DNA from 4 places in the Bradyrhizobium sp. USDA 4451 genome. Region 4 is predicted to be linked to each of the others. Evidence: predicted binding sites of a transcription regulator. Region 4 holds the regulator's gene; each other region holds the start of a gene.

Evidence for each region. The regulator PhoB, encoded in region 4, activates phosphate uptake and scavenging genes when phosphate is short. The targets are predictions, from matches to a motif close to TGTCATNNANCTGTCAT.
Region 1: a site for PhoB is predicted at 2,935-2,951, ahead of ACVMB0_RS07550 (alkaline phosphatase D family protein). Genes of this name have one in related genera too.
Region 2: a site for PhoB is predicted at 2,830-2,846, ahead of ACVMB0_RS02205 (esterase-like activity of phytase family protein). Genes of this name have one in related genera too.
Region 3: a site for PhoB is predicted at 2,535-2,551, ahead of ugpB (sn-glycerol-3-phosphate ABC transporter substrate-binding protein UgpB). Genes of this name have one in related genera too.

The regions. Positions count from the first base shown of each region.
Region 1 covers NZ_JBTRCH010000001.1:1,639,936-1,647,637, reverse strand. Annotated here, with positions in the region: gene ACVMB0_RS07560 (hypothetical protein) at 1-149, shown strand, start outside; gene ACVMB0_RS07555 (N-acetylmuramoyl-L-alanine amidase) at 163-1,095, opposite strand; gene ACVMB0_RS07550 (alkaline phosphatase D family protein) at 1,310-2,872, opposite strand; gene ACVMB0_RS07545 (TAXI family TRAP transporter solute-binding subunit) at 3,087-4,490, opposite strand; gene ACVMB0_RS07540 (4a-hydroxytetrahydrobiopterin dehydratase) at 4,702-5,007, shown strand; gene ACVMB0_RS07535 (YkvA family protein) at 5,102-5,479, shown strand; gene ACVMB0_RS07530 (NADPH:quinone oxidoreductase family protein) at 5,772-6,752, opposite strand; gene ACVMB0_RS07525 (SDR family oxidoreductase) at 6,843-7,682, shown strand.
Region 2 covers NZ_JBTRCH010000001.1:504,629-512,330, reverse strand. Annotated here, with positions in the region: gene ACVMB0_RS02215 (mucoidy inhibitor MuiA family protein) at 1-595, shown strand, start outside; gene ACVMB0_RS02210 (hypothetical protein) at 702-1,145, opposite strand; gene ACVMB0_RS02205 (esterase-like activity of phytase family protein) at 1,430-2,782, opposite strand; gene ACVMB0_RS02200 (antibiotic biosynthesis monooxygenase family protein) at 3,038-3,373, shown strand; partial or broken gene ACVMB0_RS02195 (carbohydrate ABC transporter permease) at 3,395-4,238, opposite strand; gene ACVMB0_RS02190 (carbohydrate ABC transporter permease) at 4,285-5,241, opposite strand; gene ACVMB0_RS02185 (ABC transporter substrate-binding protein) at 5,372-6,718, opposite strand; gene ACVMB0_RS02180 (C-terminal binding protein) at 6,851-7,702, opposite strand, start outside.
Region 3 covers NZ_JBTRCH010000001.1:1,849,418-1,857,119, forward strand. Annotated here, with positions in the region: gene ugpE (sn-glycerol-3-phosphate ABC transporter permease UgpE) at 1-218, opposite strand, end outside; gene ugpA (sn-glycerol-3-phosphate ABC transporter permease UgpA) at 218-1,099, opposite strand; gene ugpB (sn-glycerol-3-phosphate ABC transporter substrate-binding protein UgpB) at 1,162-2,478, opposite strand; gene ACVMB0_RS08550 (CaiB/BaiF CoA transferase family protein) at 2,680-3,885, opposite strand; gene ACVMB0_RS08555 (organic hydroperoxide resistance protein) at 4,174-4,599, opposite strand; gene ACVMB0_RS08560 (MarR family winged helix-turn-helix transcriptional regulator) at 4,770-5,231, shown strand; gene ACVMB0_RS08565 (GIY-YIG nuclease family protein) at 5,251-5,487, opposite strand; tRNA gene ACVMB0_RS08570 (tRNA-Ala) at 5,647-5,722, opposite strand; gene ACVMB0_RS08575 (TIGR02300 family protein) at 5,818-6,225, opposite strand; gene aroA (3-phosphoshikimate 1-carboxyvinyltransferase) at 6,371-7,702, shown strand, end outside.
Region 4 covers NZ_JBTRCH010000001.1:2,603,483-2,611,184, forward strand. Annotated here, with positions in the region: partial or broken gene ACVMB0_RS12020 (sensor histidine kinase) at 1-345, shown strand, start outside; gene pstS (phosphate ABC transporter substrate-binding protein PstS) at 482-1,492, shown strand; gene pstC (phosphate ABC transporter permease subunit PstC) at 1,739-2,728, shown strand; gene pstA (phosphate ABC transporter permease PstA) at 2,733-3,578, shown strand; gene pstB (phosphate ABC transporter ATP-binding protein PstB) at 3,575-4,393, shown strand; gene phoU (phosphate signaling complex protein PhoU) at 4,414-5,130, shown strand; gene phoB (phosphate regulon transcriptional regulator PhoB) at 5,259-5,969, shown strand; gene ACVMB0_RS12055 (GcrA family cell cycle regulator) at 6,247-6,759, opposite strand; gene ACVMB0_RS12060 (acetylornithine transaminase) at 7,259-7,702, shown strand, end outside.

The sequences.
Region 1 (7,702 bases), 960 kb from region 4:
ACAACAGCGTCTTCGCTTTCGGCCGGGCCGACCGGGCTCGAACCTCCGCAACCTTCCGCAACATCCTCGATGCGATGTGGCTGTTCAACGCCAAGTTCGAACAGGCGCTTGCCAAATTCAAGGAGATCAAGGCCGGCAAGCCGGAATGACGTCAGCGGCCCGTCAGAGTGGGCCTTGCAGGCTCCATCGCGGCTCGCAGAATTGCTTCGCGGCAGACGCGACGCCGCCGGCGATGATGTTGCGGCGCTCGAGCGAGTCCATTGCGAGTTCTTCGTCCCGGTTGATGATCGAGCCGGCCTCCAGCAGCACGGCGGGCATTGCGGTCTTTCGCAGCACGATCAGCTCGTCATAGCTGTAGACGCCGGTGTCCTTGTTCAGCAGCGGATGCTGGTTGCTGCCCATGATCGGCTGGCTGTACTGCTCGGCATAGTGCAGGCCTTGGGCCTTCATTTCTCCGGCGAGCAGTTCGGCAAACCGCAGGCTCATCTTGAAGTCCGGATTTTCCCGCGAGACGAACACGGAGTAACCGCTGAAGCGGTCGCTGAAGTGGCTTTTCTTGCCCTCGAATTCCCAGTCCTCGAGCATCTTGTTGGGCACGGAGTCATGGTGGATCGACAGCAGCAGATCGGCGTGCAGATTGCCGGCGCTGGCGACCCGCTTGAACAGGCTGGGTCGCGCCTTGCCCTCGGTCAGCAGCAGCCTGGTTTCGGCAAAACCTTCGGCCTTCAATCTCTCCTCGATCAGCTTCGCAAGCCGCAGGTTGAAGGTGAACTCGGCAACATTCCGCGCGCTGATCGCACCTTCCGATTCGGCGGTATGTCCGACGTCCAGCACGATCCGGAATGTCGCGGGATCGCATGTGACTGCGGCCGGCTTGAGCCCTGAAAGCGGCAGGGTGACTGGGCCAAGGGCGGCCAGTCGCGTGGCGCGGTGTTTGGGCGGGGAGCGGTGCCTCGCCAATCTGGCCGGCCTGGTGGCCTTCGCGCGCTTTGGCGATTTGGCATGTTTGGGTGAGCTCTTGAAGAGATCGGGCAGCCAGCCGGCATCACCGGCTCCGATCGGCAGCAGTGCGAACACCGCGATCGTAACGACCAACAAGCGGCGAGACCGAAACCTCGCGACGATACCACCGAGCACGCGAAAGAATTCGCAGCGCCTCATGCTCCGCCCCTCCGGGCCCCCAGCATAACGGCTCTGATATCGGTACCGGAAGAGGCCGAGGACGTCCATCCCCGGCAATCATGTTGCCTCGCCCTGGAGCGAGGCCGTCAGAACAAGGGAGTCCGGTTCCGCCGCGGCAGCGACCTGGTCACACCGGCTTCGGGTCGAGCGTGATCGCCCACAGCTCGGCGTCGACGCGGTCGCGCAGGCTCACCGTCATTTGCCCGCTCTTGCCGTCGATCTTGACGTGGCCGAAGAACTGCATGCCGGCCGACGGCGGCAGGTTCTGGTTGGCTTCGCCCGGCGCCTTGACGAAACTCACCTCGGGACCAAACGTGTTGTCGAGCTCGTTCGGGCCGAACGTGCCGGCATGCAGCGGGCCGGAGACGAATTCCCAGAACGGATCGAACTCCTGGAACTGGGCCTTGTTCGGATTGTAGTAGTGCGCGGCCGCGTAGTGCACGTCGGCGGTCAGCCACACCGTGTTGACGATCCCTGCGGTCTTGATGAAGCGCAGGATGTCGGCGATCTCGAGCTCGCGGCCTCGCGCCGGACCGTCGCCCTGCGCAAACGCTTCCGAGCCCTTCTTGTTGGTCGCATCATCATAGACGATCAGCGACAGCGGCATGTCGGAGGCGATCACCTTCCAGGTGGCGCGCGAGTTGTGCAGCGCGCGCTTCAGCCAGGCCATCTGGTCCGGCCCGATGAAATAGGCGTCGGGACCGTAAGTCTCCTGCAGGTTCGGACCGTTCGGACCGCGATAGCTGCGCTCGTCGAGCATGAACACGTCGAGATGTGGGCCGTAGCTCAGGGTGCGATAGACCCGGCCCGGTTCGACGATGCTCTCGCGCATCGGATACATCTCGTGGAACGCCTTCGCCGCGCGCGCGGCGAGCACCGTGATGTCGCGCTCCTTGTAGGCCGCCGGCAGCTGCTTCGACAGCGACCAGTTGTTGGTCACCTCGTGATCGTCCCATTGCACGAAGATCGGCACCTCGGCATTGAAGGCGCGCACATTGGAATCGAGGAAATTGTATTTGTGCGCGGCGCGGTATTCGTCGAGCGTCTCGGCGACCTTGGCCTTCTCCGGGATCGTGATGTTCTTCCAGATCTTGCCGTCCGGGAGCTTCACCTCGGACGGGATCACGCCGTCGGCGTAGATGGTGTCGCCGGAGTGCAGCAGGAAATCCGGGTTGTGCTTCTTCATCGCGGCGAAGGTGATCATGCCACCGTCGTCGGGGTTGATGCCCCAGCCCTGGCCGGCAACGTCGCCGCCCCATACGAAGGAGACGTCGCGGCGGTCGCTCGGCGCGGTGCGGAAGCGGCCGACCACGGGCTCGCCGACCACGTCGATATGGGCGAGGTCGCGGAAGCGGACGCGGTAGAAGATGTCCTGGCCGGAGGGCAGGTTCTCCAGCAGCATCTTTGCGGTGAAGTCGCTCTCCGGCAGCGCCGTGATCGGCGGCAGCGCGCGAGCGTCCTTGAACGATTCGGTGGTCGCGACCTCGACCATCATCTGCGACGGCCGGTCCGCCCGCGCCCACACCACGCCGCCGTCGACGCCGACATCGCCGGACTGCACGCCATGGGTGATGACGGGACGATCCGCCGCGCGCGACAGATAAGGCATCGCGACCACGCCGGCACCGGCCGCAGCCGCCGTCGAGAGAAAGCGTCGGCGGGTGAGATTTCGCGAGAACCGGATCGTCATGGGGTCTCCTCAAGGTCACAGCGACACTGCGCCGCGGGCGTGCCAAGACCTAGAAAAATTCCATGACGGTGAGATTACAGGGATGCGCGCAAGATATCGGAGTCAGCCTTTGTAAGGTGAGCACGCCTGTCAGGCTCCCTCCCCCTTGCGGGTCCCGCAAGGGGGGAGGGAACCCTGCCGCCGGTGATTCCCTCACGCGAGGAACGTGGATGGCTTACGCCGTCCCCGCCGCCCTGAACTGCGTCGCAGTCCGTTGCAAATTCTGCGGCATGCTCAGCAGCAGGGCCTTGCGGTCGGCGACCGCGTTGTGGAACTGCTCTAGCGCGATGTTGAACGCGGTCAGGGTGCCTTCCTCGATGGCGCCATGCTCGAAGCAGTCGAGCGTGTGGCGCAGGATGTCGTCGGCTTCGGCCTGCATCTGGTCGAGCTCTTCGGTCGAATCGCTTTGCCGCGCGGCCTTCAGCATCTCCAGTAGGCGTTCGCGCTGCGAGGTGTTGGTGTTGCGCTCGTCCTGCTTGAGATAGCCGGCGAACCAGGCGCCGGCGGAGCCCATCGCCGAGAATGCCATCAGGCTCCACCAGATGTAATCGCTGTAGCGATCGAGGAAGGTCTTCTCCTCGCCGTCGACGAAGGCGGCCGCGCCCGGATGTACCGGGATGGTGGCGTCCTTGTCGGTGTCGGGGGTTTCGATCTTGGCGGCGAGCGGGAAGTCGTTCTTCAGCGATTGCCGGATCGCGAACAATTGCCGGGTGAAGGCCGCGACGGTCGAGTCCGACAGGCCTTTTCGTGCGACGATGTGATGGGAGAAGCTGATCGTCTTCACCTCGTCGTCCGGCCGGTCGGCCGAGCCGAGCGAGCCGGCGGGAATTTCCGCGGCCTCATAGGCCGGATGGTTTTGCGCGATCGCCTCCGACGCGTCGATCGCGAGGAAGGTGGGCTCGCCGCCGTCCTTGACCGATGCCGTGATCGCATCGATCGTGATCTTGCTGTTGGCCGGGCCGACCGCGAGATAGGCGTCGGCCTTCAGGTTCTTGATCGCCTCGGCCGCTTCATTGGCCGGGAACTGCACGATCTCGACCTTCATCGGGTCGACGCCATATTGCGTCAGGATCAGCTTGAGCAAATTGACATTGGCCGGCGTCCGTCCGACGACGCCGATCTTGCGGCCGGAAAGCTGCGCGATCTTGGTGATTTTGGCAGACTTCCGGACCTTGCCCTTGGCGGGCGGCACCCACATCACCACGACGTTCTTGCGCAACGTCGCGACCGCCTGCGCATTCTTCGGCACTTCGAGGTCGCCGCGGATGATGGCGAGATCGGCCTTGCCGTCGGCCAGCGTCTGCGCGCTGGCGGTGGCGCCGTCGGTCTGCACTGGTCGGAGCTTGACCTGGGTGTGCTGCTGGTTGTTGAAGGCCTGGGCCAGCGCCTGCACGACCTTGACGTCATCGCTGTTCGCTGGGCCGACCGCGATCCGCAGCGTCACCGGGCGCACCGCGAAATAATATCCGGCAGCCGTCGCGCCGATGATGGCGAGCGCGCCGGCGATCAAAACGAACATCAGCCGGCGCTTGGCCGAACGCGGCGGCTTGGGCGATATGCTGGCGGAGCCGTCTGTCATCGATCTCGCAAACAAACGTCGGGGCTCAATCTCGTAAAACTACCAACGTGCATACATCCTGTATTTGTAGCAAATTCCTGAACGGACAGATGTTACATCTGCGTCATGGTTACCAGCGGCGATAGGACGCGATTTCGGCCTTAATTTTGGCGTGGATCCCGCCCCGGAGGCCGGTCGTTAGGTTAAGGTCGGGCCAAACGGGAGGGTACCCATGGTCGAGAAGCTGTCAGCGGAAGCAAGAAAGGCCGCGCTTTGGGAACTGGCCGGCTGGTCGGAGCCCGCCGGACGCGAGGCGATCGCAAAGACCTTCGTGTTCAAGGACTTCAACGAGGCATTCGGCTTCATGGCGCGCGCCGCTTTGGTCGCCGAGAAGAGCGACCATCACCCTGAATGGAAGAACGTCTACAAGACGGTCGAGGTCGTGCTGGCGACCCACGATGTCGGAGGGGTGACCAAGCGCGACATCGATCTCGCCAAGGCCATGAACGCGATCGCACGGCAGCTCGGGGTCAATTGAGCCGACGGATCGGCAACCTTGCACCGGGTGGCCGACATCCCCAGATTCGTAATCGTCCGCCGCTGAACTGACGCGGCGTCGAGGAACCCTTGCAATGGCAACGTCCGACACCGGCGTGGGATTTGGGCCTGCCGACCGGCTGGCGCAGGACCCCGAAAGCGTGCGCCGCCGCTTCTGGATCAAGTTCAAGAAAGTGGTCGCCCGCCTGCCCTTCGCCGAGGACCTACTGGCCGCCTATTACTGCGCCTTCGACCGGCAGACGCCGCGCCATGTCCAGGCCGCGCTGCTCGGCGCCATCGCCTATTTCATCCTGCCGTTCGATTTCATCCCGGACATGCTGCCGGTGCTCGGCTTCACCGACGATGCCGCCGTGCTCGCCACCGCGATCCGCATGGTGGCAAGCCACATCACGCCCGAGCACCGCGAAGCCGCCCGCGCAGCGCTGAAGCGCGGGGTGCCTGAAGAGGAGTAGCGCCACAGGCGTAGCCCGGATGAAGCGAAGCGCAATCCGGGGCCGCTCTAATCGCGAATGGTCCAACCCCGGATAACCCCGGATTTCGCTTCGCTGCATCCGGGCTACTAGACTTTCAACCCGTCATCCTGAGGTGCGAGCTCTTGCGAGCCTCGAAGGATGGACGGCCCCGGTCCGGGCCGTCGACCCTTCGAGACGCGCGGAGCCTGTCATCGGGCCGCGCTTTGCGCGGACCCGGTGGCGCTCCCCAGGGTGACGGAGATAGTTAGGAGCCTGCGGTTCAGCGTTGCCTTCAGCTGCCCGGATGCAGGATCACCTTGCCCATTGCCTTGCGGCCGGCCAGCACCTTCAACGCTTCCGCGGTCTGCGACAGCGGGAAGGTGCGGTCGACATGCGAGGAGATCTTGCCTTCCGCGGTCCACTGCACGAGCTTCTCGAGGTTCTTGCGGTTCTTCTCCGGATTCTGCCGCGCCCACGCGCCCCAGAACACGCCGCGGATATCGCAGCCCTTCAGCAGCGCGAGGTTGAGCGGAATCTTCGGAATGTCGCCGGCGGCAAAGCCGATCACCAGGAAGCGGCCTTCCCATGCGGTCGAGCGCAACGCGGCTTCGGCATAGGCGCCGCCGACCGGATCGAACACGATGTCGGCGCCCTTGCCGTCGGTCAGCTTGCGCAGGCCCTCTTTCAGATCCTCCTTGGCGTAGTTCAGCGTCAGCTCGGCGCCATGCTGCTTGGCGAAGGCGAGCTTCTCGTCCGACGAGGCGCACGCGATCACCTTGAGGCCCATCAGCTTGCCGAGCTCGCATGCGGCGAGGCCGGTGCCGCCGGCGGCCCCTAACACCGCGAGCGTCTCGCCCGGTTTCGGGCTCGCGCGATCCTCCAGCGCATGCAGCGCGGTGCCGTAGATGATGATGATCCCGGCGGCGCGGTCGTAATCGAGATTGTCGGGAATCTTCACGATCGAATTCGCAGGCAGCGCGATCTTGTCGCGCGCGCCGTTGTGGCCGCAGGATGCGACGACACGGTCGCCGACCTTCAGATCAGTGACGCCGGCGCCGACGCTTTCGATCACGCCGGCGACTTCGGCGGCCGGCGAGAACGGGAACGGCGGCTTGATCTGGTACTTGCCCTGGATCATCAGGATGTCGAAGAAATTCAGCGCCGCCGCCTTGATCGCGATCACGGCTTCGCCGGGACCCGCCACCGGATCGGGCACGTCAGCCAGCACGAGATCGTCGGGTTGACAGTATTGCGAGCAGAGGATGGCTTTCATGGACACACCTGAGTTTCGGACGCAAAAAGGACTGAAAGCTTCATGCCGGATTTGCGGCGGAGCGACAATACAGTGCGGAGGGATCAAACTATGTTTGAAAAAGGCCTGCTAGCGAAAAAGCGCATCCTGATCACCGGCGGCGGCTCCGGCCTCGGCGCTGCGATGGGTCGACGCTTTGCCGAACTCGGCGCCGAATTGATCATCTGCGGCCGGCGCGAGGCGCTGCTGGAGGAAACCGCCGCGAAATTCCGCAGCGAGCTCGGCGCCAAGGTCTCCATCGCGCGCTGCGATATCCGCGACGGCGCTGCGGTCGAAGCGATGATGGATCAGATCTGGCAGGACGCGCCGATCGACGTGCTCGTCAACAATGCGGCCGCAACCTTTATTGCGCAGAGCGAACATTTGTCATTCCGCGCGGCGGACGCGATCCTCGCGCCGACACTGCATGGCACGATGTACTGCACGCTCGCCGCCGGCCGCCGCTGGATCGACGGCAAGCACAAGGGCGTGGTGCTCTCGATCCTCTCGACCTCGACCATCACGGGCCGCGCGTTCACGGTGCCGTCGTCGATGGCCAAGACCGCGGTGCTGGCGATGACCAAGAGCCTCGCCGTCGAATGGGGCCCGAAGGGCATCCGCACCGTGGCGATCGCGCCGGGTGCGTTCCCGACGCCAGGGGCGACCGGCCAGCTGCGCCCCGAGGCGCGCGGCGAGACCTGGTCGCATCGCAATCCGCTCGGCCGCGCCGGCGAACATTCCGAGCTCGCCAATCTTGCGACCTTCCTGATCTCCGATCAGGCAGGCTACATCAATGGCGAGATGGTGGTGCAGGACGGCGGCTCGCATTTGCGCAGTTCCGGTGCCGAGGATCTGCTGCAATGGACCGATGCGCAGTGGGAGAGCCAGCGCGCGGCGCGTGCCAAGGGATGAAAAAGGGCTGATGTGCATCA
Region 2 (7,702 bases), 2.1 Mb from region 4:
TGCCGCCAATGAGGGAGCAAAGAGCCTGCGCATCTCGACCGCGACCATCACCCCCGATCTCGCGGTGCGTGCGGTGCCTGTGCTGGATCCGACCGCGTTCCTGGAGGCGAGCTTCGTGCAGACCGACGACGCGCCGCTGCTGCCGGGCCAGGTCGCGATCTATCGCGACGGCATCTTTGTCGGCCGCAGCCGGATGGCGAGCGCCGCCAAGGACGAGACCGTGCGGCTCGGCTTCGGCGCCGATGACAAGGTCAAGATCGAGCGCACGGTGGTGAAACGCAACGAGGGCTCGGCCGGCCTGATCGTCACCACATCGAAGACCGACGAGCGCGCGTTCAAGACCACGGTTCGCAACGGCCACGACTTCCCGATCAAGGTCGCGATCCAGGATCAGCTCCCGGTCAGCGAGAACGACGATATCGTGGTCGAGCTGCTGCCGTCGTCGACGGCTGCGACGACCACCAATCTGCGCGACAAGCGCGGCGTGCTGGAATGGGCGTTCGAGGCCAAGGCCGGTGAGGTCCGTGATATCAACTTCGCCTGGCGGATGCGCTGGCCCAAGGACAAGGGCGTCGTGATGGTGCCGGCGGGCTGAGGCCGCGCTGGCAGCCGATGACATCACTCCCGATCTCAGGCATCACTTTGCCAAAAGCAAAAGCCTGAGATCGGACTATCGGGCGGAATGACGCGGCCGACGCCGGCTAGAAGCCGGCGTTCTCCTCCAGGCATTGCTGGTTGTCCCAATGCGCGCGGCGGCCGAGGACATAGTCGCGGGCATCGTCCATGAAGCGCACCTTGCTGGCGAGCGCTCCCAGGAACGCGGCGATCGCCGCAATCCAGGGCCATAGATGCATCAGCAGCGTACCGGGAATCTGGTTGGCGAATCCCGCCTGCAGCGCGGCGGTTGCGCAATAGGCCAGTACGGCCCAAGCAAGAGCCAGGATGGTTGCCACGACCTGATAGGTGCTCTGATGAAGCCGCACCAGCCAGCGCATCAGGCACAGATAGGCAAAGTAGACGATCACGGCGAGCATCAAGGCGATGCACGGCGGCGGCAGACCCCAGCTCTGGTCCCAGGCCACGCACGCAATGAAGCCCGCGGCGATCAGCGCCTCAATATAGGTTAAAGCGGATTTCTCATTCATGATTTGCCCCGAAGCGATTCAAGTATCGGTCGAGGCTATCATCATCTAGCGTTTTGATAGAAGCGCAATTGTAGGACAACCGTTGGGAATGGGCGAGGCCAGAAGCCATGCGTTAGCCAATGCAAGCTGGATCGGACCCGGCTTCCACAAATTCGCTGTCATGCCCCGCCTTGAGCGGGGCATCCAGTACGCCGCGGCTTATCTGTTGAACTCGAACGCCTCTGGAATACCGGGTCGCCCGGTTGAACCGGGCGACGACACTATTATTTGTGGCGAGAAGTGCATTACTTCGCCTTCAGGAAGTCGCCGACCTCCAGCAGCACGAACTCGTCGTCATCGGCCTTGTTCGGATCGCGGCTCGAGGAGAACGGCAGGTTGTTGTCGTTGCCGACGATGATGTGGGTGTCGTCGACGCGGTCGACGTTCTCGATGGTGAAGAACGGGAAGGTGTAGACGCCGTCATTCAACGGCTTGCGCGCCTTCCTGTTCGGATCGCGGATCTTCAAGAGGTCGACATAGGCGATCTTGCGCACCGGCTTGCCGACATTGGCGTCGGACAGCTCGATCTTGTAGACGCGCTTGAACTTGGCGAGGTCGGGGAAGCAGGTCTCGCCGCGCTGGCCTTGCGGGCAGGCCTTGTCGGCGGTGCCTTCGCCATTGTCGCGCTCGATCACCAGGCCCTGCGTCGGGTCGATCATGTTGAAGTCGCCGATCGCGTTGCCGTTCTGCTCGAACACATACTGCCAATAGCGGCCGGTGAACTTCTCCGCCGCGACGTCGAATTCGAGGATGCGCGAGGCTTCCTTGCCATCGACCTTCTCCCAGTCCTTCTTGTCGGCGTCCCACAGCGGTCCCTCAAGCAGCCCATAGAGGAACTTGCCGTCCTTGGAGGACGCGAAGCCTTCATAGCCCTTGGAGCGGCGCAGATTGACGTTGCTGTAGGTGGCGCCGGGCGCGCCGGGCGACTGCACCGCCCAGTGATCCGGCGAGCGCACCGGCTTGCCGTCGGCGACCGTTTCGAACACCGCGAGGATCCTGCCGGTCTTGTCGGCCTTCAGGATATAGGGCCCGAACTCGTCGCCGATCCAGAACGTGTCGTTGATGATCTGGAAACCCTCGGTGTCGAAGTCAGCGCCGGTCAGATAACGCTTGGCGGTGTCCTCATGCACGATGCGGAACGGCACCTTCTTGTCGGGATCGTGCAGGAATACGGTCTCCTGGCGCTCGATCTTGCCGCCGGCCCAATCCATCTTGTAGCGGTTCAGATACAGCATCGAGTCCGCCGAGTTGTAGCGCGAGCCCATGCCGTTGTCGGTGATCACCCAGAACGAGCCGTCGGGCATCGCCTTGATGCCGGAGTGGCCCTGCAGCGGCTGGCCCTTGAACGGCAGCGACACGCCGGTCGGCCGCTCGTAGGACTTGCCCATCACGGTGCCGATGTCGTCGACGCGCTTGCCGGTGGTGTACTTGCCCGAGGTCTTCAAATCGTTCGGGGCGTCGGCCGGCGCGTCGATGAAGCTCTCCGCCGGCATCACCACATGTCCCGCCAGCGTTGCCGGGAATTCACCCTCGCTCTGCGCCAACGCCGAGGTGGCGAGCAGGAGCGAGGCGACGGAGCAGAGCAGGGACAAGCGCATGGTTGATCTCCCAAAGGATAAACGATGCGGTGTTCTCCGAGCCGCCTGTTACAACCGGCTGACAGTTTTGTGAATGACGCGTGTTGCGGCGGGATGAGGCTTGCGGCGTTACGTCGCCTTCCTCCGTCATGCCCGACCTTGTGCCGGTCTCCGTGAGGCTGGTTTCCCAGCGCGGCCTTGAGCCATCCATGATATCAACGGGATCAACCGGCGGATCACTCGTGGATGTCCGCCGCTTAACAGGAGAACCCATTCATGTTCATCGCAATGAACCGGTTTCAAGTGATCAGGGGCAGGGAGGAGGCGTTCGAGACGGTCTGGAGCACGCGGGATTCCTATCTTGGCGATGTTCCGGGCTTCATCGAATTTCACTTGGTCAAGGGGCCGGCGGCTGAGGACCACACGCTGTATGCCACTCACACCGTGTGGTCCAGCAGGACGACGTTCGAGGACTGGACCAAATCGGAAGCGTTCCGCCGTGCCCATTCCCGCGCCGGCAACGAGACCGGCGGCAGCCTCTATCTCGGCCATCCCAGGTTCGAAGGCTTCGAGGTGCTGATGACCGAGCGCTCCAAGGGCGTCACGGCGTGACCCAATTGCTCAAATTCCCTGCTACTCCTTCACCGCCCCCGTCAGCGACGACACGTAGTAGTCGACGAACAGCGAGTAGAACAGCGCGACCGGCAGCGAGCCGAGCAGGGAGCCGGCCATCAGCGCGCCCCATTGGTAGACGTCGCCGGTGACGAGCTCGGTCAGGATCGCGACCGGCACGGTCTTGTTGGCGCCGCTCTGGATGAAGGCGAGCGCGTAGATGAACTCGTTCCAGGACAGCGTGAAGGAGAAGATGCCGGCCGAGATCAGGCCGGGCACCGCGAGCGGCAGCGTGATCCGCCACAGGATCTGCAGCCGTGTCGCGCCGTCGACCAGCGCGCATTCCTCGAGTTCGTAGGGGATCGACTTGAAATAGCCGATCAGGAGCCAGGTACAGAACGGCACCAGGAAGGTCGGGTAGACCAGGATCAGCGCGAGCGGCGAATCGAACAGGCCGGAACTGCACGATCACGGTGGCGAGCGGAATGAACAGGATCGACGGCGGCACCAGATAGGCAAGGTAGATGCCGAGCCCGACATAGGGGCTGCCGCGGAAGCGCAGCCGCTCGATCGCGTAGGCGGCGAGCGTGGAAGCGAACAGCGACAGGAAGGTCGAGCCGATCGCGACCAGCATGGTGGTCTTCAGCCAGCGCGGATACGAGGTGTCGAATAACAGATGCTTGACATGCGCGAGCGTCGGCGAGGTGATCCAGAACGGGTTGTGCTCCTTGTAGTTCAGGAGCTCGGCGTTCGGTTTGAACGAGGTGATCGCCATCCAGTAGAACGGGAACAGCAGGATCAGGATGAAGCAGGCGAGCGGCAGATAGATCATCACCACGCGCCGGGCGCGGGAGTCCCACGCCATCGTGTCCGGCGTGGCGCTGGCGACGTTGGAGGATTGGGCTGCAATGTCAGTCATTGGCTTCTCCCTGCTGCCATTTGCGGCGGGCGAGGCCGAAGTAGCTGAACAATGTCGCGAACACCAGGAACGGGATCATCGAGACCGCGATCGCAGCGCCCTCGCCGAGCTCGCCGCCGGCGATGCCGCGCTGGAACGCCAAGGTCGCGAGCAGATGGGTCGAGTTGACCGGGCCGCCGCGGGTGATGGCATAGACCAGCTGGAAGTCGGTGAAGGTGAAGATGATCGAGAACGTCATCACGATCGCGAGGATCGGCATCATCATCGGGAAGGTGATGTAGCGGAAGCGCTGCCATGAGGTGGCGCCGTCGAGCATCGCCGCCTCGTAGAGCGAGGGCGAAATGGTTTGCAGACCGGCCAGCAGCGAGATCGCGACGAACGGGATGCCGCGCCAGATGTTGGCCGCGATCAGCGAGAACCGCGCCGGCCAGGGCGAGCCGAGGAAGTCGACATTGCTGTCGCGCCAATGCAGCACGTCGACCAAGAGATAGGAGATGATCGAGAACTGCGGATCGTAGATCCACCAGAACGCCAGCGCCGACAGCACCGTCGGCACGATCCACGGCAGCAGCACGATCGCCCGGATCAGGCTCTTGAACGGGAAATGGTTGTTGAGCAGCAGCGCCAGCCAGAAGCCGAGCGCGAACTTCCCGAAGGTCGCGACCGCGGTATAGAAGATCGAGTAGAACACCGCGTTCCACCACAGGGGATCCTTGAGCAGGTACTGGAAGTTCTCCAGCCCGATATAGATGCCGCGCTGGCCGATCGTGGTGTCGGTGAAAGCGAGCCAGATGCCGAGGCCGAGCGGATAGGTGAGGAACACCAAGAGCAGGCCGACCGCGGGCGCCAGGCACATCACGATCAGGAACGGCTTGTAGTCGAACAGGCGCGCGAGCCAGCCCGGCTGGTGCAGGGCCGCGCCGCGCGAGGGGAAGGTGGTTACGGACATTGAATGCTCGTCTTGTCGTCATTGCGAGGAGCGAAGCGACGAAGCAATCCATTTCTCCTGGTGGCGTTATGGATTGCTTCGCTTCGCTCGCAATGACGGTGGATTAAGTTTCGCAGTTCAACGCCCGCCGTTACCGGCCCTGCCGCCGGAAGTACCGCTTGGCGCGCTGCTCGGCTTCCGCTGCGGCGGCCTCCGGCGTTGCCGCATCGGTCGCGACCGAGGCGCACATCTGCACCAGCACGTAGTCGGCGTTGACGGCGCCGGTCGCGGTCGAGATCGGCCCCTTGTAGCCGTTGTAGTAGGGGCTCTTCATGGTGTCCTTGAAGATCGCGACCTTGGGATCGCCCGACCACACTGCGGCATCGGCATAGGCCGCGAGCGGCTGCGACCAGTAGCCGGAGTTGGCGTTGAGCCACGGCTCGTACTGCTCGTGCTCCAGCATGAACTGCAGGAACGCCTTCGCCGCATTGGGATACGGGCTGTGCTTGAACGCCATCGCATTCAGCGTCAGGCCGGACATCGGCGAGACCGGCGCCAGCCCCTTGATCAGGAACTGATGCTCGGTGTCGTCGGCGATCGCCTTGGTGGCGGGATCGTTCTTCAGCGAGAAGTACAGCGAGACGCCGTTGGCGGTCAGGCCGATTTCCTGCGACGAGTAGGCGCGGTTGTTGGAGACGTCGTTCCAGGACGGCGTGCCGGCGATGAAGGTCGGATACAGCTCCTTCAGGTATTTCAGCGCGGCGATCGTCTCCTTGCTGTTGATGATGATGTTGCCTTCCTCATCGAGCAGCGCGGCGTTGTGCGACCACAACAGCCAGTTGGCGAAGCCGTTGCCGTCGCCGACGGCGTTGCCGAGCGCGAATCCCGCCGGCTTGCCGGCCGCCTTCAGCTTCTTGCAGAGCTCGAGGAAGCCGGCGTGGTCCTCCGGCACCTTGTCGAAGCCGGCCGCGTTGACCAGCGACTTGCGGTAGACCAGCGGGCCGCCGGAGGCGCCGAACGGCAGGCCGACCCAGCTCTTCGACTTCGAGCGCATGCCGTAGCGTTTTGCCAGCGTGAGCCAGCCGCCGTAGCGCTTGTCGAGATAATCGGCGACGTCCGTCAGCTCGATCAGCTTGTCGATATAGATGTGCGGCGCGTCGCCGAAGCCGATGATGATGTCGGGGCCGGCGCCGGAGTTCGAGGTCACTGCGGTCTGCTGATTGATGTCCTCCCAGCCGACGAAGTCGACCTTGACCTCGACGCCGGTCTTGTCGGTGAAGCGCTTGGCATTGGCGCGGAACACGTCTTCGTCGGCCTGGACGAAGCGCACCGGCCGCAGCATGCGCAGGGTCGCGCCCTTTTCAATCGGCAGCGACGGCGCCGCCACGTCGGCAGCCTTGACCTTCGACGCCTCCTGCGCCGCGGCGCCGGTGACGGCCAGTGCCGCCGCGGATGCCCCCAGCGCCAGCGCGTCGCGACGCGTGATCTCGTACTTCATGTCGTTCGCACTCCCTTTTTTCTTGTTCCTTCCCGGCGTTTGGCCGCCGGTGAAGGGTCTTGTGGTCTCGGTGCGCCCGCCGCGCGAAGGGCCCGCATCAGACGGGCCCTCGCGCGAAGAGCGGCGTTCCGCCTAGCTGTTCGGACCGCGATCCATGCTGACCGGTTGCCAGCGGCGCAGCGCGGTGTCTTGCAGCACCGACGGGTTCACGCAGCTTACCGGCCACATGCCTTGCAGCACTAGTGACAATTCGTAGCCCACCCGGCGCTTGCGTGCCTCGTCAAAACGTGCCGAGGCCGAGGCAACATGGGCGGTCAAGGTAACATTATCCATCCCGAGCATCGGATTGTTGTGCGACGGCGGCTCCTTTTCCAGCACGTCGAGCGCGGCATGGGCGATCCAGCCTTCCTGGAGCGCCTTGATCAGCGATTCCTCATCGACGGTGGCGCCGCGCCCGGTGTTGATGAAGACAGCCGACTTTTTCATCTGGCGAAAATGCTTCTCGGTCAGCATGTGATGCACTTCGGGCCGCGCCGGGGCGTGCATCGAGACGAAATCCGACTGCGACAGCACCTCCGACAAGGTCGAGGGGATCACGCCGTGGTCGTACATCAGCGTTTCCTGGATGAAGGGGTCGTAGGCCATCATCCGGAGCCCGAACGGCGCGGCGCGCTTCGCGACCGCGCGGGCGACCCGGCCGAACGAGATGAAGCCGAGCGTCTGGCCCATCAGCCGCGGAATCTTCAACAGCGCCGAGCGGCCCTCGGACCAGCGGCCGCTGCGCACCATCTTGTCCTGCTCGATCAGGCGGCGGAAGGCTGACAGCAGCAGCATCATGGCGTGGTCGGCCACTTCCTCGATGAAGGTGTCTGGGATGTTGGTGACGGGGATGCCGCGGGCGGTCGCGGCCTTGACGTCGACCGAGTCGACGCCGACGCTGCCGAGCGTGATCACCTTGCAGTTCTCCAGCGCGTCGATCACAGC
Region 3 (7,702 bases), 750 kb from region 4:
GGCTCGCGGGTCGAGCCGCTCGTGCCGACAAACAGCGTCTGGTAGTAGGTCTCGAGGAAATGGCCGCCGGGCAGCAGCGACATCTGGCCGTTGGCGATGACGGCGTTGTCCTGGGTCGAGGCGACGATCGCCAGATACACCGGGAAGGCGACGATCGCGATCCCGATCCACAGGATGACGTGAGCCAGATAGCGCTGGAAGCCCTCCTCCTCGACCATCAGTAGGTCACCTTGCGTTCGACGAAGCGGAACTGGATGCCGGTCAATACGACGACGATGACCATCAGGATGACCGACTGCGCCGCCGACGAGCCGAGATTGCCGCCGAGCAGGCCGTCGGTATAGACCTTGTAGACCAGCGTTTCGGTCGCCTTGCCGGGGCCGCCGCGGGTCATCGTGTCGATGATGCCGAAGGTGTCGAAGAAGGCGTAGACGATGTTGATGACCAGCAGGAAGAAGATGGTCGGCGACAGCAGCGGGAAGATCACGGTCCAGAACCGCCGCATCGGGCGGGCGCCGTCGATCGCCGCGGCCTCGATCACGCTCTTGGGGATGCTCTGGAGCCCTGCGAGGAAGAACAGGAAATTGTAGGAGATCTGCTTCCACGCCGCGGCGAGGATGATCAGGGCCGCCGCCTGGTCGCCGTCGAGCAGCGGATTCCAGTCAACCCCCATGGCGCGCAGATAGCGCGACAGCACGCCGAGCGAAGGGTGCAGCATGAACACCCAGAGCACGCCGACCACCGGCGGGGCGACGGCATAGGGCCAGATCAAGAGCGTGCGGTAGAGCGTCGAGCCGCGCAGCGGCTTGTCGGCCATGACAGCGAGCAGCAGCGCAAACGACAGCGAGGACACCGCGATCGCGAACGAGAACGCGAAGGTCCTGACGATCGCGGCGAAATAGGCCGGGTCCTTGAACAGCTCGAGATAGTTCTCGAACCAGACGAAGGTGGTGGACAGGCCGAAGGCGTCCTGCAGCAGGAAGGACTGGATCACCGCCTGCGCGGCCGGCCAGTAGAAAAAGATCAGGACGATCGCGAGTTGCGGGGCAACCAGCGCGTAAGGCAACAGCTTTGATTGGAAAATCGCTTGCTTTTGCATGACATCCTGAAAAATGGCAGGCCGCATGATGCGGCCTGCCGGATCGTCGGTCTAGGGCCGGATTATTTCACGGCGGTCTTTTCAAACTGCCGCAGCATCTGGTTGCCGCGCTCGACGGCCGAGTCCAGCGCCTGCTTGGCGGTCTTCTTGCCGGCCAGCGCCTGCTCGATCTCCTCCGACCACATGTCGCGCAGCTGCACCATGTTGCCGAGGCGCAGGCCGCGGGAGTTCTCGGTCGGCTCCTTGTTGGTGAGCTCGAGCAGCGGGGTCTCGAGATAGGGCTGGTCCTTGTAGAAGCCCTCTTCCTTGGCCTTGGCGTAGGCGGCCTTGGTGATCGGCAGATAGCCCGACGCCTTGTGGATCCAGACCTGGCGATCGGTGTCCGACAGGAAGGTCAGGAACTTGGCCACGCCCTTGTATTCCTCGGCCGATTTGCCGCCCATCACCCACAGCGAGGCGCCCCCGATGATCGAGTTCTGCGGCGCGCCCTTGACGTCGGGATAATACGGCATCGGCGCGGCGGTGAAGTTGAACTTGGCCTGCGCCTTGACGTTGCCGAAGAACGCCGACGAGGTCAGGTAGATCGGGCACTCGCCCGAGGTGAAGCGGCCTTCGCCGGTGTTGGTGCGGCCGGCATAGTCGTAGGTCTTGTCCTTCTGCAGCTCGACCAGGTTCTCGAGATGCTTGACCTGCAGCGGACCATTGAATTCGAGCACGGTGTCGAAGCCGTCGAGGCCGTTGGCCTTGCTGGCGAGCGGCACGTTGTGCCAGGCCGAGAGCTGCTCGAGATTGACCCAGGTGACCCACGAGCCGGAGAATCCGCAGGTGGTGTAGCCGGCGGCCTTCAGCTTCTTGGCGTCGTCGAACACTTGCGGCCAGGTCTTCGGGATCTCCGCGATGTTGGCCTTCTTCAGCGCGTCGAGATTGACCCACATCACCGTCGACGACGAGTTGAAGGGGAACGACAGCATCTCGCCCTTCGAGGTCGAGTAGTAGCCGGTGATCGCGGGCAGATAGACGCTCGGATCGAACTTCTCGCCGGCGTCCGCCATCAGCTTGTAGACCGGCTTCACGGCGCCGGTGGCAGCCATCATCGTCGCGGTGCCGACCTCGAACACCTGCATGATGTGCGGCGCGTTGCCGGCGCGGAATGCGGCGATGCCGGCGTTCATGGTGTCGGCGTAACCGCCCTTGTAGGTCGGGATCACCTTGTAGTCGGACTGCGACGCGTTGAAGTCGTTGGCCAGCTTGACGATGACGTCGTTGTTGGCGCCGGTCATCGCGTGCCACCACTGAATCTCGGTCACCGCAAATGCAGGCGACGCGAATGCAAGCGTAGCGGCGGCGACAGCAGCAGCGCCCAATCGTCGAAAAATCATCAAGGCCCCTCCCGGTTGGAAACGTCATGTTTCGTTGCGCGCGTTATCAGCGCCGGATGACGTTCAAATGACCGTATAAACGAAAGCCATCGTAGGGGGGAAGCCGCGACAAAGGGAAGCGGTAAAAAAGGCGAAGAAGCCGGCGCCTTGCGGTGCAGCGCCAGACGCGACGCTGCACCGCACGGCTGACGGATGGTTGTGTCAGCGCTTGCGCTGGGGGCCGCAGACCACGCCCTTGTCGACCAGGCCGTTGATCTCGTCCTTTGAGTAGCCGAACTCGCCGAGCACTTCCGTGGCGTGCTGGCTGAATTTCGGCGGCGTGCGGCGCAAGCTTGGCTTGGTGCGTTCGAGCCGGATCGGCGAGGCGACGCCCTTGTACCAATCCTTCTCGATGACGTCGCCGCGATGGATCGTGTGCGGGTTGGTCAGCGCCTGGTCGATCTTCTGCACGGGGCCGGCCGGCAGGCCGGCGGCGAGCAGCCGGTTGCACAGCGGCTCGGCCTCGTGCTGGCTGAACACCGCCGCAAGCTCGACCCGCAGCGCGTCGCGGTTGGCGATGCGGTCCTTGTTGCGGGCAAAACGCGGATCGGTGCCGAGCTCCGGCTTGCCGATCTCCTTGGCGAGCTTGCGGAACGTGCCGTCATTGCCGACGCCGATGAAGATGTTGTCGGTCTTGGTCGGGAAGATCGCGTAGGGAACGAGGTTCGGATGCTCGTTGCCGGTGAGCTGTGGCGGCTTGCCGTGCATGAAGTAGTTCGCGGTGTGTGGATGCATGATCGCAAGCCCGGTCTCGTACAACGTGGTCTCGATGAACTGGCCGAGCCCGGAGCGCTGCCGCTCCGACAGCGCCATCAGGATGCCGATCGCGGCATAAAGACCAGTCGTGATATCGACCAGCGGCACGCCGATGCGCATCGGGCCGCTCTCCGGCGAGCCGGTGGCCGCGATCATGCCGGTCATCGCCTGGATGATTGCATCATAGCCGGGGTTGCCGCCGCGCGGGCCGTCGGCGCCGAAGCCGGAGATCCGGCAATGCACGAGGCGCGGAAACTTCGCGCGCAGCACGTCGTTTCCGATGCCCCATTTGTCGAGCGTACCCGGCTTGAAATTCTCGATCAGCACGTCGGCGGTCTCGAGCATCTTCATCAGCACCGCGCGTCCGCCTTCGGAGGCGAGGTCGAGGCCGATCGAGCGCTTGTTGCGGTTGATGCCGACGAAATAGGCCGCGTCTTCCTCATGGAAGGGAGGGCCCCACTCGCGCACCTCGTCGCCGGCGGGCGGCTCGACCTTGATCACATCGGCGCCGTGGTCGGCGAGAATCTGGGTGCAATACGGGCCGCCGAGCACGCGCGTCAGATCGATCACGCGCAGTCCAGTCATCGCGCCCGCAGCCGCTGGGGTATTCATGGAAACAACCTTCGCTCAGTTGGGATTGGAAATGCGGTCCCAGAGCTAACGGTCTTCAGGCAAGGCAGCAATGCTTTGATCGGCGCAGGCCCATGCAGGGGCGGCGCGGGCGTTCGCCAAACGAACCGGCATCTGAAAGACAATGGTCCGCCACGTATCGCGGCGGACCATTGCGTGATGTGGAATGAGAGCGTTTTCGAGCGAAGTGGATACCGGTTCGCGTGAAGAAAACGCGTCAAAAGAAGAGTCTAGGGCCCCGTTCCGATTCAATCGGAACGGAAAGGGCCTCTACACGACGGTCAGCTTGACGTCGACATTGCCGCGGGTGGCGTTGGAGTAGGGGCACACCTGGTGGGCCTTCTCGACCAGCGCTTCGGCGTCAGCGCGGGACAGGCCCGGCAGCGAGATGGCGAGGTCGACGGCGAGGCCGAAGCCGCCCTGCGAGCGCGGGCCGATGCCGACCGTCGAGGTCACCGCGGCGTCGGCGGGAACCTTGGGCCCACCCTGCGAGGCCACGAACTTCATCGCGCCGATGAAGCAGGCGGCATAGCCGGCCGCGAACAGCTGCTCCGGATTGTTGCCGGCGCCGCCGCCGCCACCGAGCTCCTTCGGGGTCGTGAGCTTGACGTCGAGCGCGCCGTCGAGCGTTGCCGCATGGCCGTCGCGGCCGCCGGTGGCCTTGGCGCTGGTCTTGTAGAGCACGTTCACAGACATCGTGGTCTCCCTTGGTTGTGGGCCGGTTTGAATTCGGCGATGCATGTATTGCATCCAATTGAATTGTGCGCAATATAAATTATGGAGCCTCACATTTAATTGTCCGCAATTGAATCCGCGGTCCCTTGAGCCCAGAATGACCCGGAAATGAGATGGATTCGATGACAACCATGGTCAGGAAACAGACGGCGGCGGATCAGGCGCTGCGGCTCGATAACCAGATCTGCTTTGCGGTCTATTCGACCGCGCACGCCTTCAACCGCGTCTACAAGCCGCTGCTCGACCGGCTCGGGCTGACCTATCCGCAGTATCTGGTGATGCTGGCGCTGTGGGAGCGCGACGACGTGCCCGTGAAGGACCTCGGCGAGCGCCTGTTCCTGGATTCCGGCACGCTGACGCCGCTCCTGAAGCGGCTGGAGGCGGCCGAGCTGATCAGGCGGACCCGCAGCACCGAAGACGAGCGCGTGGTGCTGATCGCGCTGACGCCGCAGGGCCATGCGCTGCGCGAAAAGGCAAAAGCCGTCCCGCAATCGATCCTCGCGGCCTCGGACTGCACGGTCGGGGAATTGCTGGCGATGAAGGACGAGATCGTCGCGTTGCGTGATCGGTTGAACGCGGTGCTGGGGGAGTAGCGGGCGGTGCGAGCTGCGGCTAGAGGCGCTTCTTGGCGAAGGCGCGGCCGGAGGCGGACTTCAGGTATCTTTCAAAAGCAACGGCCTGCTTCTCGTCGCTGAAGGCAACGTAGGTCTTGAGCCGCCAAGGCCCATATTTGGATGTATGGGGCACTTCGCCAGCGTTGTGCTTGGCCAGTCTGGCCCGCAGAACGTCGGTGAGCCCGACGTAGAAGTGCAGGCCGTCGAGGCTTTCGAGAATGTAGACGTATTTCATGAGGCTCCCCGCGCGGCGGATGGGGAGCATGCTAGCGTATTTGAATTCGGTGAGAGCCCGGCTTCGCCCTTCGGGCTACGCCGCGGCAGCCTTCGTTCACTTCGCTACGAGGGACTTCCCCAGGCTTGCCGAGCCGTAGCTCGCGAAGCGAGCGAAGGCTGGTGGAGCCAGGCGGGATCGAACCGCCGACCTCTTGCATGCCATGCAAGCGCTCTCCCAGCTGAGCTATGGCCCCATATTCCAGTGGGATGATCCTGGGGGATCGATCCCGGTCCGCGCGGCCTGGATGACTCGCGCGGCAGCACCGTTGATCATAGATCGGCGCCGATCTCAAGTCTCTTCATCACCGCCGACGTCACCAATGATGTCGGTCACGTCCTCATCGCCCTCTTCCTCGTCGGCGATGAAGGTCGAATCGTCGTCGTCATCGTCGTCGATGGTCTCATCGACCTCGATATCGTCCTCGGATTCGGGAACCTGGGCCTTGACCTTGCCGGTGTTCTCCTCGGCATCGGCCTCCTCCAGCGAGACCAACTCTTCGGCCTCGGCGGGTTCCGGCATGTCGGCGGCGGTCGCAGGCGAATTGACGGTGGCGCCACGGCCCCGCGGCGGGGCCACCGGCGCGATCGGCACGACCTCGCCGGTGTAGGGCGAAATCACCGGGTTCTTGTTGAGGTCGTAGAACTTCTTGCCCGTGGTCGGGCAAATGCGCTTGGTTCCGAGCTCGGACTTGGCCACGTGGTCATCCCAGAATTTTGCTGAAAAACGGTGCTTCACTTGGCTAGTTGAGGGGCTGCTGTCAATAGCGGTTTGCGCGCAAGTGACGGGCGCGTGACGCGGTGTTGCCTATGTGATACCTGCCGCGGCGCGAGAGGACACAGTCTTGGCCCATTCTGACACCCCGACCCCGCTGGAATCGCGCGCCTGCGGCCCCCTGGCCGGCAAGGTCCGCGTCCCCGGCGACAAATCGATTTCCCACCGTGCCCTGATCCTGGGAGCGCTTTCGGTGGGTGAAACCCGCGTTTCCGGCCTTTTGGAGGGCGAGGACGTCCTCAACACCGCCAAATCGATGCGCGCACTGGGCGCCAAAGTGGAGCGGGCCGCGCCTTTTGCCTGGTCGGTCGCAGGCGTCGGCGTCGGCGGCTTCGCCCAGCCCGCAGCCCCGCTCGATTTCGGCAATTCCGGTACCGGCTGCCGGCTGGTGATGGGCGCGGTGGCGGGATGCCCGATCGCGGCCATCTTCGATGGCGACGCCTCGCTGCGGTCGCGCCCGATGCGCCGGATCCTCGATCCCCTGGAGCTGATGGGCGCCCGGACCAGCGATATCGGGGCCGGCGGCCGGCTGCCGCTGACCCTGCACGGTGCCCGCTATCCGGTGCCGATCGTCTACAAGACGCCGGTCGCCTCGGCCCAGATCAAGTCCGCGGTGCTGCTGGCGGGGCTGTCCGCGCCAGGCGTCACCACCGTGATCGAGCAGGAGGCGAGCCGCGACCACACCGAATTGATGCTGAAGCATTTCGGCGCCGAGATCTCCTCCGAAAAGGAAGGCAGCCATGGCCGCCGGATCACGCTGAACGGCGAGCCTGAGCTGCGCGGCGCCGAAATCGTGGTGCCGGCCGATCCGTCCTCCGCGGCGTTTCCGATCGTCGCGGCGCTGATCGTCCAGGGATCCGACGTCATGTTCTCCGACGTGATGACCAATCCGCTGCGCACCGGCCTGTTCACCACGCTGCGCGAAATGGGCGCGGCGATCGAGGAGAGCGAGGTGCGCGGCGATGGCGGCGAGCCGATGGCGCAATTGCGCGTCCGTGCCTCGAAGCTCAGGGGCGTCGAGGTGCCGCCGGAGCGCGCGCCGTCGATGATCGACGAATATCTGGTGCTCGCGGTTGCGGCTGCGTTTGCCGAGGGCACCACGATCATGCGCGGCTTGCAAGAGCTGCGGGTCAAGGAATCCGACCGCCTCGAAGCGACCGCGGACATGCTGCGGGTCAATGGCGTCACGGTCGAGGTCTCCGGCGACGATCTGATCGTCGAGGGCCGCGGCCATGTCCCGGGCGGCGGTCTCGTCGCCACCCACATGGATCATCGCATCGCGATGTCGGCGCTGGTGATGGGCTGTGCTTCGGACCGGCCGGTGAAGGTCGACGACACCGCCTTCATTGCCACAAGTTTTCCGGACTTCATCCCGATGATGCGCTCGCTTGGAGCTGATTTC
Region 4 (7,702 bases):
AGAATGCGCTCAAATACGGCGCCTCCCGGGGGGCGCGTCATAGTGTCGCTCAATCAGGCCGCATCCAGCGCATCGGGCGAGGGGGCGCCCGAAATCCGTGTCATGGTACGGGATTTCGGCCCCGGCATTGCGCCCGAGCACCTGCCGCGGCTGACCGAGCGCTTCTACCGGGTGGACGTCGGCGACAGCCGGAACCAGGGCGGAACGGGCCTCGGATTATCTCTGGTGAAACATATTCTTAACCGTCATCGCGGGCGTCTTTTGATCGAGAGCGTGCCGAACAATGGCGCGACCTTTACCGCCTGTTTTCCCCGGCCGAAGACCCCGTTACCGACCCATAGCTGAGCGTTTTCAGCTGCTTAGCTCTGTCATCCAACTGTCATCCAACCTTCGTAAAAGCAGCACCGACCGCTCCTAGATGGACCGGCGTGGGCGCGATCGGGCGCATTCGGCGCTTCGCCCACAAGATGGAGACCACCCCATGAATTTCATCAAAGCAATCGTCGCTGCCGGCATGGTCGCCGCTTCGACGTCGGCCTTCGCTGCCGATATTACCGGCGCGGGCGCGACGTTTCCGTTCCCGATCTATTCGAAGTGGGCTGACGCCTACAAGAAGGACACCGGCAATGGCCTGAACTATCAGTCGATCGGTTCGGGCGCCGGCATCAAGCAGATCCAGGCCAAGACCGTGACCTTCGGCGCCACCGACGCGCCGCTCAAGGCCGAGCAGCTCGAGAAGGACGGCCTCGTCCAGTGGCCGATGGTGATGGGCGCGATTGTTCCGGTCGTGAACGTCGAAGGCATCAAGTCGGGCGATCTCGTGCTCTCGGGCGAAGTGCTCGGCGACATCTATCTCGGCAAGATCACCAAGTGGAATGACCCGGCGATCGCCAAGCTCAATCCGAAGCTGACCCTGCCGGCCGACGCGATCACCGTCGTGCGCCGTTCGGACGGTTCGGGCACCACCTTCAACTTCACCGACTACCTCTCCAAGTCGAACGCCGACTGGAAGTCCAAGGTCGGTTCCGGCACCGCGGTCGAGTGGCCGGTCGGCGTCGGCGCCAAGGGCAACGAAGGCGTTGCCGGCAACATCAGCCAGACCAAGAACGCGATCGGCTATGTCGAATACGCCTACGCCAAGCAGAACAAGCTGACCTACACCGCGCTGGTCAACAAGGCCGGCAAGACCGTGCAGCCGACCATCGCCGCCTTCCAGGCTGCCGCCTCGAATGCCGATTGGGCCAAGGCTCCCGGCTACTACGTCATCCTGACCGACCAGCCGGGCGAAGCCTCCTGGCCGATCACCGCGGCGACCTTCATCCTGATGCACAAGGACGCGACCGACAAGGCGGCCTCGCAGGAAGCGATCAAGTTCTTCAAATATGCCTTCGAGAAGGGTGGCAAGGCGGCCGAAGAGCTCGACTACATCCCGATGCCGGACTCGGTCGTCAAGCTGATCGAGAAGACCTGGTCCTCGGACATCAAGAGCTAAGTCCACCGCATCGGACAACGCCTGGGCCGCCTCTCGAGGGCGGCACAGGTTGAACGACCAAGCTGTTGAGCGATCAAGACCCGGGCTCCGATCACCGCGGCAACAAGCGCGGGAGGGGTCCGGGGTTCGCGCCTCCGGCAGGCGCGGCCGGAACGGTGCCGGGTCACAGGCGTCGCTGGAGATCGCTTCGGGGCGTGGCGGTTTGCGTGGCTTTCACATAGTAAAGAGGGAATTGGCGTGGCAGACATGGCTGTTCAGGGCGATGTGATGGAAGCCGCGGGACCTTACGATCGCGCCAAGGCCCTCAGTGCCTTTAAGCTCGGTGATCTCACTTTCTATTGGATCACCCGCATCTCGGCGATCTCGGTCCTGTTGATCCTCGGCGGCATCATCCTGTCGCTGATCGTCGGTGCCTGGCCGGCAATGAAGGAATACGGCTTCGCCTTCCTCTGGACCCAGCGTTGGGCGCCCTCGGCCGATCCGCCGGTGCTCGGCGCGCTCGGCCCGATCTACGGCACGCTGATCACCTCGGTCATCGCCATGCTGATCGCGATCCCGGTCGGCATCGGCATCGCCGTGTTCCTCACCGAACTCTGCCCGCAGTGGCTGCGCCGCCCGATCGGCATCGCCATCGAGCTGCTCGCCGGCATCCCCTCCATCATCTACGGCATGTGGGGCTTCTTCGTGCTCGGCCCGTTCCTGGCCAACACGTTCCAGCCGTTCATGATCCGGATCTTCGAGGGCGTTCCAGTGCTGGGCGCGGTGTTCGCCGGCCCGCCGTCCTATCTCAGCCTGTTCAACGCGGCGCTGATCCTCGCCATCATGGTGCTGCCGTTCATCACCGCGATCTCGGTCGACGTGTTCAAGACCGTGCCGCCCGTGCTCAAGGAAGCCGCCTACGGCATGGGCTGCACCACCTGGGAAGTCGTCCGCAGCGTCGTGATCCCCTACACAAGGGTCGGCGTGATCGGCGGCATCATGCTGGCGCTCGGCCGCGCGCTCGGCGAAACCATGGCGGTGACCTTCATCATCGGCAACTCGTTCCGCATCTCGTCGTCGATCTTCGCGCCGGGCACCACGATCTCGGCGGCGATCGCTTCCGAATTCGCCGAGAGCGACGGCCTGCACCAGTCCGGCCTGATCCTGCTCGGCCTGTTGCTGTTCGTGCTGACCTTCTTCGTGCTCGCCGGCGCGCGGCTGATGCTGATGCGGCTCGAGAAGAAGGCGGGGAAGTGACGCCATGAACCCGATCTACAAATCCCGCCGCCGCAGCGACATCATCATCCGCACGCTCTGCGTCGGTGCGGCGCTGTTCGGCGTCACCTGGCTGGCGCTGATCCTGATCACGCTGCTCTACAACGGCCTTGCCGGCCTCAGCGTGCAGCTGTTCACCCAGAACACGCCGCCGCCGGGCTCGACCGATGGCGGTCTGCTCAACGCCATCGTCGGCTCGGTCATCATGACCGTAATCGGCGTCGGCATCGGCGCGCCGCTCGGCCTGTTCGCCGGCACCTACCTTGCCGAATACGGCAAGCACGACAAGCTCACCTCGGTGATCCGCTTCATCAACGACATCCTGCTCAGCGCGCCGTCGATCATCATCGGGCTGTTCATCTATGGTGCGGTGGTGGTGCCGATGCGCGGCTTCTCGGCGATCGCAGGCAGCCTTGCGCTCGCCGTGATCGTGATCCCGGTCGTGCTGCGCACCACCGAGGACATGCTGCTGCTGGTGCCCAATCCGTTGCGCGAGGCGGCCTCCGCGCTCGGCCTGCCGCGTTCGCTGGTGATCAAGCGGATCGCTTATCGTGCTGCGCGTAGCGGCTTGATCACCGGCGTGCTGCTGGCGACCGCGCGTGTCGCCGGCGAGACCGCGCCGCTGCTATTCACCGCGCTGTCGAACCAGTTCTTCAGCTGGGATTTGACCAAGACGATGGCCAACCTGCCGGTGACCATCAACAACTTCGTGCAGAGCCCCTACGCCTACTGGAAGGAACTGGCGTGGAGCGGCGCACTGCTCATCACCTTCACCGTGCTCGCGTTGAATATCGGCGCGCGTATCCTTGGTGCCGAAAGGACCGCAAAATGACCGAGCTTTCCGTCTCCACGACTGTCGCGGGCCACGTTCCCCAGGTGCCGCTTCCGGACGCGCCGCCGAAAGTCACGGTGCGTAACCTCAATTTCTATTACGGCGAGCACCACGCGCTGAAGAACATCAACCTGACGCTCGGCACCAACCGCGTCACGGCGTTCATCGGACCGTCGGGCTGCGGCAAGTCGACCCTGCTGCGCATCTTCAACCGGATGTACGACCTTTATCCGGGCCAGCGCGCGGTCGGCCAGCTGATGCTGGACCAGACCAACATCCTCGATCCCAAGCTCGACCTCAATCTGCTCCGCGCGCGGGTCGGCATGGTGTTCCAGAAGCCGACGCCGTTCCCGATGACGATCTACGAGAACATCGCCTTCGGCATCCGCCTCTACGAGAAGATCTCGAAGTCCGAGATGGACGACCGGGTCGAGAAGGCGCTGCGCGGCGGCGCGCTGTGGAACGAGGTCAAGGACAAGCTGAACGCCTCCGGCCTGTCGCTGTCCGGCGGCCAGCAGCAGCGGCTGTGCATCGCGCGCACCGTGGCGGTGCGTCCCGAGGTGATCCTGTTCGACGAGCCGTGCTCGGCGCTCGATCCGATCTCCACCGCCAAGGTCGAGGAGCTGATCCAGGAACTCTCCGAGGATTACACGATCGCGATCGTCACCCACAACATGCAGCAGGCGGCGCGCGTCTCCGACAAGACCGCCTTCATGTATCTCGGCGAGCTGATCGAGTTCGACGACACCAACAAGATCTTCACCTCGCCGAGCGATCGACGCACCCAGGACTACATCACCGGCCGGTTCGGCTGACCGGGCTGAGGAGACAGATGATGGCTTCTGAACACACCGCCAAGGCATTCGACAGCGACCTGCAGGAGTTGACCCGCCTGGTCGCCGAGATGGGCGGCCTCGTCGAGCGGATGATCACCGAGTCGGTCGACGCGCTGATCCGGCGCGACGTCGCGCTCGGCAAGCGCGTGGTCGCCGCCGACATCGAGATCGACAATCTGCAGCGCGTCATCGAAGAGCGCGCGGTGCTGACGATCGCGCGCCGCCAGCCGATGGCGATCGATCTGCGCGAGATCGTCAGCGCGATGCGCGTCGCCACCGACCTCGAGCGGATCGGCGACCTGGCCAAGAACATGGGCAAGCGCGTCGCGGCGCTGGAGAGCGATTTCCAGCCGCTGAAGCTGATCCGCGGCCTGGAGCACATGACCGACCTCGTGCTGTCGCAGGTCAAGTCGGTGCTCGACGCCTATGCCGCGCACGATCTGCCGGCGGCGATGAACGTCTGGAAGGGCGACGAGGAGGTCGACGCGATCTGCACCTCGCTGTTCCGCGAGCTGCTCACCTACATGATGGAAGACCCCCGCAACATCTCGTTCTGCATCCATCTGATGTTCTGCGCCAAGAACATCGAGCGGATCGGCGATCACGCCACCAACATCGCCGAGACCGTGTTCTACATGATCGAAGGCCAGCAGATCACCGACAAGCGCCCGAAGGGCGACATGACCAATTTTGCCACCACTGTGCCGGGTAACTAGGACATCATCCGCACGCGCGGAACCGGATTGTCTTCGACAAGTCGTTTCCGCGGGGATTATGCTCAAGAAGCTAAGCGTTTCGGTTTGCGTCTGGGCAACAGATCACCACAGAGAAAGAACTTAGACCGATGAGCGCACGCATTCTGGTAGTCGAAGACGAGGAAGCGCTAACGACGCTGTTGCGCTACAACCTCGATGCGGAAGGCTACGATGTCGAAACGGTGGGGCGCGGCGACGATGCCGATACCCGCCTCAAGGAGCGCGTTCCCGACCTCGTGGTCCTCGACTGGATGCTGCCGGGCCTGTCCGGCATCGAGCTGTGCCGCCGCCTGCGGGCGCGGCCCGAGACCAAGCAGCTTCCGATCATCATGCTGACCGCGCGCGGCGAGGAGAGCGAGCGGGTGCGCGGTCTGGCCACCGGCGCCGACGATTACATCGTCAAGCCGTTCTCGGTGCCGGAGCTCCTGGCGCGGGTGAAGGGCCTGCTGCGCCGCGCGAGCCCGGAGCGGCTCGCCACCGTCCTGACCTATGGCGACATCGAGCTCGACCGCGAGAAGCGCCGCGTCGCGCGCTCCGGCCGCCCAATCGATCTCGGGCCGACCGAGTATCGGCTGCTCGAATTCTTCCTCGAGCATCCCGGCCGCGTGTTCAGCCGCGAGCAGCTGCTCGACAGCGTCTGGGGCCGCGACATCTACATCGATGAGCGCACCGTCGACGTCCATATCGGCCGCCTGCGCAAGCTGCTCAATCCGGGCCGCGAGCAGGATCCGATCCGCACCGTGCGCGGCGCCGGCTACGCGCTCGACGACCGCTTCGCGAAAGCCGAGCCGCAGCCGTAAGTCGCCTTTCCGGCGAGAGCCGTCATCGTCATCGTCATTGCGAGCGGAGCGAAGCAATCCATCGCGCCACGAGCGGCGGCTCGTTATCGCGTGAGGTGAGCACACTGTCCGGCTCCCTCCCTCCTTGCGGGGGAGGGTGGGGAGGGGCGCGTGTGCTCACCTTACGTCGCGCAGTGCGCTTGACCTGGGCTATGTGCCCTTGATGTTCATTCGCTCACAAAAAATCCCCGCTTGTGCGGGGATTTGTTTTTCAGGTCTTCCGTAGTTTTCCCGAGGGCTACTTGATCTGCGGCTTCGCCGACGGCCGGCGGCGATCGGCGGCGGGCTGGTAGGCGACGCGGGAATGATGCGCGCAATAGGGCAGGCCGGCGAGCGCCTTGCCGCCGCAGAAGAAGAATTCCGGGCTCGAGGGATCGCCGACCGGCCAGTGACAGGTGGCCTCGTTGAGTTCGAGCAGCGACAGCCGCTGGCTCATCGGCACCACGTTGTCGAACGAGATCGGATCGGGCTCCATCTCGACCTCGAAGGCGTGCGCGAGCGCGGTGTTGCCGCGCGAGACCGGGCGCGCCACTCGCATCATGTGCTGGGCGGGGCGCGCCTTGCGCTGCCGCGGCGCCGCCGTGGAGGGTGCCTTGGCGCGGCCGGAGAGGCCGAGCCGGTGCACTTTGCCGATCACGGCGTTTCGCGTCACATTGCCAAGTTCCGCTGCGATCTGGCTGGCCGAAAGGCCAGACTCCCAGAGCTTCTTCAGCTGCTCGACGCGATCGTCGGACCAGGTCAATACCGTCATCGCATTCTTCCTTTCGCATGGCGCCGGCCAGTCATTGGAGCGGCGCTGCGAGCCAAATCTGGACAAATATCCCTGCGGCCAGAATCCCTTAGCCCTCGCCGGGCGCGGTGTTGCGCCCGAACGTTTACGCGAGACACAAAGGCTACTTAGAGGGTCCAGTACTGCCGCACGAGATGTCGTACCCGACAGGCCAAACGCTACAATATGGCGTGACTCTGGCGCAAGAGTCCGCGGCCGTGCGTCCACATGTTCCGACAAAGTTAAGCATTGCTGTGAGGCTTTTCCACCGCACCGGAATGCTCCGGATTGCGCTCGTTCGGCAGCGCAGGAAGCCCGGCAAAAGGACCGGCTCCTGGCGATTGACACGGACCCGCCGCAGCATAGAATGTTGCCCACGTGCCGCCCGCAAAGGCGGCCGTTTTGTTTTCCGAAGCTGGCCGTTGCTGCGCTGGCGTCAAGGCGCGCGGCAATTGTCGGCTTCAAACCGGCAGTGAACGCCATGACCAACGCCTCGTCGCATCTGCTTCCCGTCTTCGCCAGGGTCGATCTCGGCTTCGAGCGCGGTGAGGGCGCCTGGCTGATCGCAACCAACGGCGACCGCTATCTCGATTTCACCTCGGGCGTCGCCGTCAACGCGCTCGGGCATGCGCATCCGCATCTGGTGAAGGCGCTGCAGGAACAGGCGACCAGGCTCTGGCACATGTCGAACCTGTTCAAGAGCCCGGACGGCGAGGTGCTCGCCGCGCGGCTGTGCGAGCAGAGCTTCGCCGACTTCGTGTTCTTCTGCAATTCCGGCGCGGAGGCGATGGAGGGCGTGATCAAGCTGGTCCGCCACTATCACTTCTCCAAGGGCCATGGCGAGCGCTACCGCATCATCACCTTCGAAGGCGCCTTCCATGGCCGCACGCTGGGCACGCTGGCCGCGACCGGCGCGGCGAAATAT